DNA from 3 places in the Pseudoxanthomonas sp. LARHCG66 genome. Region 1 is predicted to be linked to each of the others. Evidence: predicted binding sites of a transcription regulator. Region 1 holds the regulator's gene; each other region holds the start of a gene.
What was found. Region 1 encodes HrcA, which represses chaperone genes, less so after heat shock. Its sites were predicted from a motif close to TTNGCACTCNNNNNNNNNGAGTGCNAA; they were not measured.
Positions count from the first base shown of each region.

Region 1 (3,273 bases):
TCCAGGCCGTAGGCCAGCGCGGCCGCGGTCGGTTCGTTGATGATGCGCTTGACGTCCAGGCCGGCGATCTTGCCGGCGTCCTTGGTGGCCTGGCGCTGGCTGTCGTTGAAGTAGGCCGGCACGGTGATGACGGCTTCGGTGACGGTCTCGCCCAGGAAGGCTTCGGCCGTCTTCTTCATCTTCTCCAGGATGCGCGCGGAGATTTCCTGCGCCGACAGCTTCTTGCCGTCGGAAGTCTGTACCCACGCGTCGCCGTTTTCATGCGGGATGATGGCGTACGGGACCAGGTCCAGGTCCTTCTTCACTTCCGCGTCGGTGAACTTGCGGCCGATCAGGCGCTTCACCGCGTAGAAGGTGTTCTTCGGGTTGGTGACCGCCTGGCGCTTGGCCGACGCGCCCACCAGCACTTCGCCGTCCTTGGTGTAGGCGACGATGGAGGGCGTGGTGCGGTCGCCTTCCGAGTTTTCGATGACGCGGGCCTTGCCGCCGTCCATGATCGCCACGCACGAGTTGGTCGTGCCGAGGTCGATGCCGATGATCTTGCCCATGGTGAATGCTCCCTAGCAAATTCTGTCTGGATCCGGCCGGTGGCCGGGTGGATGGTCTCGATATAAGGGTGCGATGACGCCGTTCAAGCGCCCCGCGAAGGCGTTCAGTCGTGTTTTGCAACGACGACCAGGGCCGGGCGCAGCAGGCGGCCATTGAGTACGTAGCCCTTCTGGAACACCTGCACCACGCTGCCGGGGTCCGCGCCGGGGGCATCGGCCTGGCTGATGGCCTGGTGATGCTCGGGATTGAAGGCTTCGCCGGCAGGGTCGAGCAGGGTCAGGCCATTGTCGCCGGCCACTTTCAGCAACTGCTTGTACGTCAGCTCGAGCCCGTCGCGCAGCGGACTGGGCTCATTGCCCGCCGCTGCCAGCCCGGCGTCCAGGCTGTCGAATACCGGCAGCAGGTCGCCCAGCAGGCGTTCGTTGGCGAACTTGCGCGCCTGCTCGATATCGCGCGCCACGCGCTTGCGCTGGTTGTCCAGGTCGGCGCGCTCGAGCAGCGACGCCGCGCGCAGCTGGTCCACTTCGTTGCGGAGGGTTTCCAGTTCGGCGATCAGCGCGCCTTCGACGTCCTGCGGCTCGTTGCCGCCGCCCAGGTCGGAATCGTGTTCGTGTTGGTTCATTTCGGGTCCCATCGCGGCAAGTCCGGCCGCCCAAGCACCAACCTATGGGGCCGGCGTTTCCGGATTCAAGGCCGCACCGAGTACATCCGCCGCCGCCTGCACCACCGGAATGACCCGGTCATACGCCATCCGGGTAGGCCCGATGACGCCCAGCACGCCCAGCACCTGCCCGCCCGCCATGTAGGGGGCGGTCACCACCGAGACGCCGTCGTGCGGCGCCAGGCCGGTGTCCTCGCCGATGAAGATGCGTACGCCCGGCGCTCGGATCGTGCGCTCCAGCAACTGCAGGATCTCGCGCTTGCGGGCGAATGCCTCGAACAGGTCGCGCAGCCGTTCCAGATCGGACAGTTCCTGCACGCCCATCAGGCGGGTCTGTCCTGCCAGCACCACGTCGTCGTTGGGCGGCGTCAGGGCCTGCTCCGCCAGTTCGATGGATTCGGCCAGCAACCCCTCCATCTCGGTCTGCGCCCTGCGCAGGTCATGCAGCAGGTTCGCGCGGATCTCGGACAGGGGCCGGCCGGCGAACTGGGTGTTCAGGTAGTTGGCGATGCGCTCGAGTTCGGACCGGTCGTAGGCCCGGCGCGTTTCGATGACGCGGTTCTGCACGTCGTTGTCGGCGAATACCAGGATGGCCATCACCCGCTGGCCATCCAGCGGCACGAAGTCGATGTAGCGGAACGCGAACTGCTCGCGCCGCGGCACGCTGACCACGCCGACGAAGTGGGTCATCGCCGACAGCAGCTCGGAGGCGTTGCCGAGCAGCGCCTGGGTCCCGGCGCCGGCCGGCAGCTCCGAACGCAGCCGGGCCACTTCGCCCTCTCCCAGCGACTTCACCTGTACCAGGCTGTCCACGAACACCCGGTAGCCCTGTGCCGTGGGGATGCGCCCGGCGGAGGTGTGCGGCGAACTGAGCAGCCCGACCTCCTCGAGTTCCGAGAGGATGTTGCGGATCGTCGCCGAACTGACTTCCAGTCCGGCGTGCCGGGCCAGCGTCTGCGACCCCACCGGCTCGCCGTCGCGGATATAGCGCGAGATCAGCGTGCGCAGCAGTTGGCGGGCGCGCGGATCCAGCGGGGGCGACGGTGAGTTCATGCCCGTTAGATAACGTCGCGCCTGCGGCTTTGCAAGCCGGGCGCTCCCCGCGTCTCAGAACCTGAGCCGGCACCGCTTACAATCCGCCGCATGCTCAGACACCTCGCCATCAAGGATTTCGCCGTCGTCCGCGCCGCCGAGCTGGAGTTCGGCGATGGCATGACCGTCATTTCAGGAGAAACCGGCGCCGGCAAATCGCTGCTGGTGGACGCGCTGGGCTTCCTGTCGGGCCTGCGGGCCGACAGCGGGGTGGTCCGGCATGGCGCGGAGCGCGCCGAGCTGTCCGCCGAGTTCCTGGCTTCGGCGGGCTCTCCGGCGCACACCTGGCTCGCGGACAACGAGCTCGACGACGATGGACAGTGCCAGTTGCGCCGGGTGATCCGTGCCGACGGCGGCTCGCGCGCCTGGATCAATGGCCGCAGCGTGACGCTGTCGCAGCTTTCCGATCTCGCGGCCCGCCTGGTGGAAATCCATGGCCAGCATGAACACCAGGCCCTGCTCGCCCGCCAGAGCCAGTTGGCACTGCTGGATGCCTTCGCCCGCAACGGCGACGAGCGCAGCGCCGTGCGCGACGCGGCGCTTCGCTGGAGCGCCCTCCTGCGCGAACGCGAACAGTTGTCCGGCCAGGGCGATGTCTCGGACCGGATCAATTACCTGGAGCACCAGTTGGCCGAGTTGCAGCGCGAAGACCTGTCGCCGGCCGCGCTGGAGGCCCTGGTGGCCAGCCATCGCCGCCAGGCCCACGCCACCGGCCTGATCCAGGCCTGTGACGCGGCGCTGGGTCAACTGGCCGGTGACGACGCCCCCTCGTTGACGCGCCATCTGCAGCAGGTGCGCGCCGACCTCGCCCGCCAGGCCGAACACGAGCCGCGCCTGCGCGATGTGGATGCGCTGCTGGACGGCGCGGCGATCCAGGTCGAGGAAGCCCTGTCGCTGCTCGGCCAGGTCCGGGACGACCTGGACGGCGAACCCCTGCAGTTCGATGCGCTGGAGCGCAAGCTCGCCCGCGT
Region 1 covers NZ_JBIXJW010000001.1:76,926-80,198, forward strand. Annotated here, with positions in the region: gene dnaK (molecular chaperone DnaK) at 1-548, opposite strand, end outside; gene grpE (nucleotide exchange factor GrpE) at 653-1,171, opposite strand; gene hrcA (heat-inducible transcriptional repressor HrcA) at 1,214-2,263, opposite strand; gene recN (DNA repair protein RecN) at 2,354-3,273, shown strand, end outside.

Region 2 (3,273 bases), on a different contig from region 1:
TCCGCGCAATATCGACGACGCGAGAATCCGCCACCTCGCGGCGAAAGGCGGGGTGATCCACGTCAATGCTTACGGCGGCTACCTGGTCGACATCCCGAAGATTCCGGAACGCGAAGCGGCGATGGAAAGCCTGTCGAAGACGTTCGGCCCCGAAAACAGGCTGCCGGCGGATCGCGTGGCGGACTATCTGGCCGAGCGCCGCGCAATAGACGTGCGGTATCCCGCCAGACGGGCGACGTTCGACGAATACATGGCACACCTGCTGCACATCCTGAAGGTTGCTGGCGTGGATCATGTCGGCATCGGCGCAGACTGGGATGGCGGCGGTGGCGTCGTTGGCCTGGAAGATGTCAGTGCCCTGCCACGGATCACCGAAGCGCTGCTGGCGGCAGGCTACTCCGAAGTGGACATCCGGAAAATCTGGGGAGGCAACCTCTTGCGCGTATTGCGGCAGGCGCAGGAGGGCGCCGCGCCCCCGGCATCTCCATGATCGCAAGGGTGCACTGCCGATACTCTTCGACGACCGCTCCGCTGTGGGTGAATCGATGCGGTGGGTCAGGACGCCTTCGCCCTCGCCGGTGAGCACGGGCAGGGCCGAGACATGAGTGAATCCATCACGCCGCGACGCTTCGTTGCAGGCCTTCCTCTCGACATTCCCCAGCACTGGTTACCGGGCAACGAAGTGGTTTCGTCGCTGCTCAACGCATACACCATCCTGGTGCCCGCGAACGAAGCCTTCTATATCCGGACGCTCAATGCGTGCATGCCGCATGTCGCCAACGACGCGCTGCACGGGCGCTGCCAGGCGTTCATCCGGCAGGAGGCGCAACATGGAGTGGCGCACAAGCGCTACTGGGACAACCTGGATGCGCAGGGATACGCATACCGTGGCTTCGAGCGCACGGTAGATCGTGTCGTCTTCCGCACGATGGACCGCTACGCGCCGCTTTGGCTACGGGTCTCACTGGTGAGCTGCGTCGAACACATCAACGCATTCCTGGGGTATGAGTTCCTGTCGCAGTCGATCCTGGTCGAGGCGGATCCAAGTGTGCGCGACCTGATGGAATGGCACTTCGCAGAAGAGATCGAGCACCGTGCAGTCGCGTACGATCTGCTGCAGGCGATTGCGCCTCGCTACTCGGTGCGCCTGCTGGGCGCTCTGACGACAACCACGCTGTTCTACGCCTTGATGATCGGCATGGCCACGTCACTGTTGGCCCAGGATCGCTTGTTGTGGAGAAAGGCCTCCTGGCGCCAGGTGGCCCATCACTTCGGGAAGGGGCATGGGATGGCGCGCCGCACCCTTCGTCACCTGCGCGACTACCTGCGTCGGGACTTCCATCCTTCGCGTTTGGAGGGTGCCGACGACCTTGCCGCCCAGGTGCTGGCGAGGCAGGCTCGGAAAGCGCCGCCCGCCGTCGTGGCGATGTCCTCTCGAACCTGAACGCCAGATCGCCGGAGTGGGTGAGGGATTTCCGAACTAGCTGGGCACTACGTGATCCGGGATTGCCAAGTAATTGATAGGGCAGGAATATTCCTGGACTAACCCGCCGAAGGGAGATTGTTGCAGACGTAGGACAATGGGGAACTTCCCTGGTGGTTAGCAGTCGAACCCCCCGACTGCTAACATCCCTGCCCATGAGCCAGAACACTCCTACTACCGCCCTGGTCACCAACAGCCTGCCGATTCCCAGTGCCCTGGGTTCGCTGGACGCCTACATCAGTGCCGTGCACCAGATCCAGGTGCTGTCGGTCGAGGACGAGCGAGCGCTCGCCCACCGTTATCGCGAGGATGAAGACCTCGACGCGGCGCGCGAGCTGGTGCATTCGCACCTGCGCTTCGTGGTGCATGTCGCCCGCGGTTACAACGGCTACGGCCTGCCGCTGGGGGATCTGATCCAGGAAGGCAACATCGGCCTGATGAAGGCGGTGAAGCGTTTCGATCCCGACATGGGCGTGCGCCTGGTGAGTTTCGCGGTGCACTGGATCCGTGCCGAGATGCACGAGTTCATCCTGAAGAACTGGCGCATCGTGAAGGTCGCCACGACCAAGGCGCAGCGCAAGTTGTTCTTCAACCTGCGCAAGTCCAAGACACGCCTGGGCTGGATGAATGCCGAGGAAGTCAGCGTCATCGCCAAGGACCTCAACGTGTCCGAGCGCGAAGTGCTGGAGATGGAAGCGCGCCTGTCTGGTCGTGACATCGGTTTCGACGCCTCCTCTGACGAGGACGAGGATCATGCCCCGCCCTCTCCGGCCAGCTACCTGGTCGCCCACGATGAGGATCCTTCGCAGGCCTACGAGCGTGCGGACAGCGAAGACAATCAGATGGAACTGCTGCGCGAAGGCCTGGCGAATCTGGATGAGCGTTCGCGCGACATCATCAAGCGCCGCTGGCTGGATGGCGAAAGCAAGATCACGCTACAGGAACTTGCCGACGAGTACGGCATTTCCGCCGAGCGTGTCCGCCAGGTGGAAGCCAACGCGCTGAAGAAGATGAAGGCGCTGTTCGCGGCCTGACCCGGCATCGCGTCAGCGTACTGAAGAGGCCCCGTGAGGGGCCTCTTTTCGTTTGCAAGGTTCATCGATCGACGGAAGTGTGATCCACTACGCCGCGATCCGCCTCGGGCGGCAACATAAAGGAGCAGGGCATGGCGTGGGGCAACAAGCGGCAGTGGGTACTCGCGTTGGCATTGGCATGCGGCATGGGGGCGGGCGCGGGCGGCACGCCGGCCATGGCGGCCGAAACCGGCAACACCAAATCCTCCGGCGAAACGCGCGGCGTGAGTTTCAGCATCGATCGCGAGGAATACGACGCGCAGGCGCGCGCCGCGATGCAGATCGATCCGGTGGTGTCCGCGCAGCTTGGCGCGATTCGCAAGGTCGTGCTGGACGATGCCGCGAGCATGGACCAGCCCGGCCCGGACGTACTGGTGTTCGACGTCGAGGGCAGCCGTGGCAAGGGGCGCGTCACCGCGCGTTTCATCACCGTCAGTGCGACGGAGGAGGCGCTCGGCCCCGGCGTGCTGGTGATGTCGGACGGCACCGAGCATGTGATCGAAGGCGACGCCGACGCGTTGGCTGCGGAGGACGACCACCATGGGCACGACCACGATGAGGACGTCGGGGCGGGCGCCGACCTCTTCACCCGCCAGGCGCAGGAAGCCGCGCAGCGGTATCCGCTGATCCGCCAGCACATCGGCCAGATCACGACATTCGAGATCGACACGGAGGCGACCGGTGCCGCGCCGGGCATGAACACCTTCGTGTTCGACG
Region 2 covers NZ_JBIXJW010000002.1:647,564-650,836, reverse strand. Annotated here, with positions in the region: gene ACIPRS_RS09995 (dipeptidase) at 1-490, shown strand, start outside; gene ACIPRS_RS09990 (metal-dependent hydrolase) at 602-1,444, shown strand; gene rpoH (RNA polymerase sigma factor RpoH) at 1,639-2,517, shown strand; gene ACIPRS_RS09980 (hypothetical protein) at 2,649-3,273, shown strand, end outside.
Region 2: the regulator HrcA is predicted to act here: its motif matches at 1,601-1,627, upstream of rpoH (RNA polymerase sigma factor RpoH).

Region 3 (3,273 bases), on a different contig from region 1:
GGGTGCGTTCCACGTCGGCTGCGATGGGTGCGGTCGTTGCGGGCGTGGCCGGCGCGCTGGCGGTCGCATCGTCCGGTATCGCCGTTGCCGGCAGCGGTGCGACGGCGGCGGGTGCGGGCACGTCGGGTGTGCTGGCCGGCGTGGCCGCCCCGGCCGGGATCGACAGCGTCACCCGTCGCGTCATCGGCGGGTAGCAGATGCCGTCGGTCTGGCAGCCCTGGAAGGTCACGCGCAGCGTGGCCTGCACGGCCTTGGCGTGCTCCCTTCGCAGCGGCACCGGCACTTCCGCCTGCTCGAAGTAGACCGTGACATCGCCGAAGTGCTCATCGCGGTGGGCCTTGCCGGCCGGCCAGCGCGGTGCCTGCAGCGAGACGCCAGCGGCGCCTTCCAGCGCCATCGAGGTACGGTCGCGGTAGACGTAATAGCCGCGTGCCGGCGTGAAGCGCAACAGCAGCTCGTTGCCATTGAAGGCGATCGCTTCGAAGCCGAATGCTTGTTCGGCCGGCAGCGGCAGGGTATCCATGCCCGCCTGCGGTCTCTGCCCCAACAGTCCACCCGTCAGCGCACCCGCACCGAGCGGTACGAACGCCTCGCCCGCAGCGGCCGGCAGCGCGACCTTCACTGTGCGTGTCTGCGGCGGGTAGCAGATGCCGGCGTCGGCGCAGCCCTGATACTTGATCTTCAAGGTAACGCTGTCGGCGTCGGACGCAGGCTGGCCGGGCAGGGCGGCGATCAGTTCGCCACGATACGTCTCGACGTCGCCGAAGAATTCGTCGCGATACGCCTTCCCCTTGGGCAGCTGCAATGGCTGCGCCGCGAAGCCGGCGCCCGCCTCCACGCTGGTGCGGTGACGATAGAGGTAGTAGCCGTCGGTGATCTTCCAGCGGATCTCGATACGGTCCCGCGCCGGTGCAGTGGCCGTCAGCACGAAGGCCTCGTCCACCGGCAGCAGGTCGTCCTGGGTGATCGCCGCCGATGCAGCGGGTGCCACCACGGCGAGCAGGGATAAGGCCAGGAAGGCGAACAGCATGCGGATCAGCGTCATCGGGTCTGGGTCTTCAACTCGAGGGGGCGCTATCGGCCCGGGTTTCAGCGGCGACCCACGCCAGGTAGGCGGGCAGGCCGGCGGCGGTTTCGACCGCCAGGATCTCCGGCAGTTCATACGGGTGCAGTTCGGACAGCCGCGCCATCAGGGCGTCGCGCCGGTCGGCGGGGGTCTTGGCCAGCAGCTGGACCTCGCTGGCCTGCTCCACCTGGCCCTGCCAGCGGTAGGTCGACACCATGCCGGGCAGCACGCTGACGCAGGCGGCCAGGCGCTCGTCCACCAGCGCCCGTGCCAACCGCTGGGCGGTGTCGGCGTCGGGACAGGTCGACAGGATCAGGAAGACGGGCATGGGGCATCGATTATCGCAGACCCGGCCCGGGCGCCCCCGCGACCGATATGTGCACCCACCCCTTGAAACCGCGCCGGGCACCCCGATATCCCTCGCATCCCGGCCCTGTCGGGTTTTTGTGCCCCTGGCGTTGGCAGTCTCCCGTAGGGAGTGCTAACATCGCCGCCCCTTTCCTAGTCCAATCAATCACTTAAGAGGATTGACATGAGCAATATCAAGCCGCTGTACGACCGCCTGGTGGTCAAGCCGATCGAAGCCGAAGAAACCTCCGTCGGCGGCATCATCATCCCCGACGCCGCCAAGGAAAAGCCCACCAAGGGTGAAGTCGTCGCCGTCGGCGAAGGCAAGTTCATCGACGCCACCGGCGGCGTGCGCGCCCCGAAGGTGAAGGTCGGCGACAAGGTGATCTACGGCCAGTACTCGGGTTCGCCCTACAAGTACGAAGGCGTCGAGTACAAGATCATCAAGGAAGACGACGTCCTCGCGATCCTCGGCTGATCGCGCGTGGCGGCTCCGCGCCGCCGCCCACGTCACCGCATTCCTCCTGATGGCGGGCCTGCCCGCCTCACGAACCACACTCAATACTCCTGGAGTTGCACATGGCAGCCAAAGATATCCGTTTCGGTGAAGACGCCCGTACGCGCATGGTGCGCGGCGTGAACATCCTCGCCAATGCCGTCAAGGCCACCCTCGGCCCGAAGGGCCGCAACGTCGTGCTCGAGAAGAGCTTCGGCGCCCCCACCATCACCAAGGATGGCGTGTCCGTCGCCAAGGAAATCGAACTGGCCGACAAGTTCGAGAACATGGGCGCGCAGATGGTGAAGGAAGTCGCTTCCAAGACCTCCGACAACGCCGGTGACGGCACCACCACCGCCACCGTGCTGGCGCAGGCGTTCATCCGCGAAGGCTCCAAGGCCGTCGCCGCCGGCATGAACCCGATGGACCTGAAGCGCGGCATCGACCAGGCCGTGAAGGCTGCCGTCGAAGAGCTGAAGAAGCTCTCCAAGCCCACCGCCGACGACAAGGCGATCGCCCAGGTCGGCACGATCTCGGCCAACTCCGACAGCAACATCGGCGACATCATCGCCGAGGCCATGAAGAAGGTCGGCAAGGAAGGCGTGATCACGGTTGAAGAAGGCTCCGGCCTGGAGAACGAACTCGACGTCGTCGAGGGCATGCAGTTCGACCGCGGCTACCTGTCGCCGTACTTCATCAACAACCAGCAGTCGCAGCAGGTCGAATTCGACGACCCCTTCATCCTGATCCACGACAAGAAGGTCTCCAACGTCCGCGAACTGCTGCCGGTGCTGGAAGGCGTCGCCAAGGCCGGCAAGCCGCTGCTGATCGTGGCCGAGGAAGTCGAAGGCGAAGCCCTCGCCACGCTGGTGGTCAACACCATCCGCGGCATCGTGAAGGTCGCCGCCGTCAAGGCGCCGGGCTTCGGTGACCGCCGCAAGGCCATCCTGGAAGACATCGCCACGCTGACCAACGGCACGGTGATCTCCGAGGAAGTCGGCCTGCAGCTGGAGAAGGCCACCATCAACGACCTGGGTCGTGCGAAGAAGGTCGTGATCTCGAAGGAGAACACCACCATCATCGACGGCGCCGGCGATGCCGAGCGCATCCAGTCGCGCATCAAGCAGATCAAGGCGCAGATCGAAGAGACCTCTTCGGACTACGACCGCGAGAAGCTGCAGGAACGCGTGGCCAAGCTGGCCGGCGGCGTGGCCGTGATCAAGGTCGGTGCCTCGACCGAGATCGAAATGAAGGAAAAGAAGGCCCGCGTCGAAGACGCCCTGCACGCCACGCGTGCGGCGGTGGAAGAAGGCGTGGTCCCGGGTGGCGGCGTCGCGCTGATCCGCGCGCTGCAGACCATCGG
Region 3 covers NZ_JBIXJW010000002.1:560,410-563,682, reverse strand. Annotated here, with positions in the region: gene ACIPRS_RS09575 (protein-disulfide reductase DsbD family protein) at 1-1,045, opposite strand, end outside; gene cutA (divalent-cation tolerance protein CutA) at 1,059-1,394, opposite strand; gene ACIPRS_RS09565 (co-chaperone GroES) at 1,599-1,892, shown strand; gene groL (chaperonin GroEL) at 1,994-3,273, shown strand, end outside.
Region 3: the regulator HrcA is predicted to act here: its motif matches at 1,525-1,551, upstream of ACIPRS_RS09565 (co-chaperone GroES).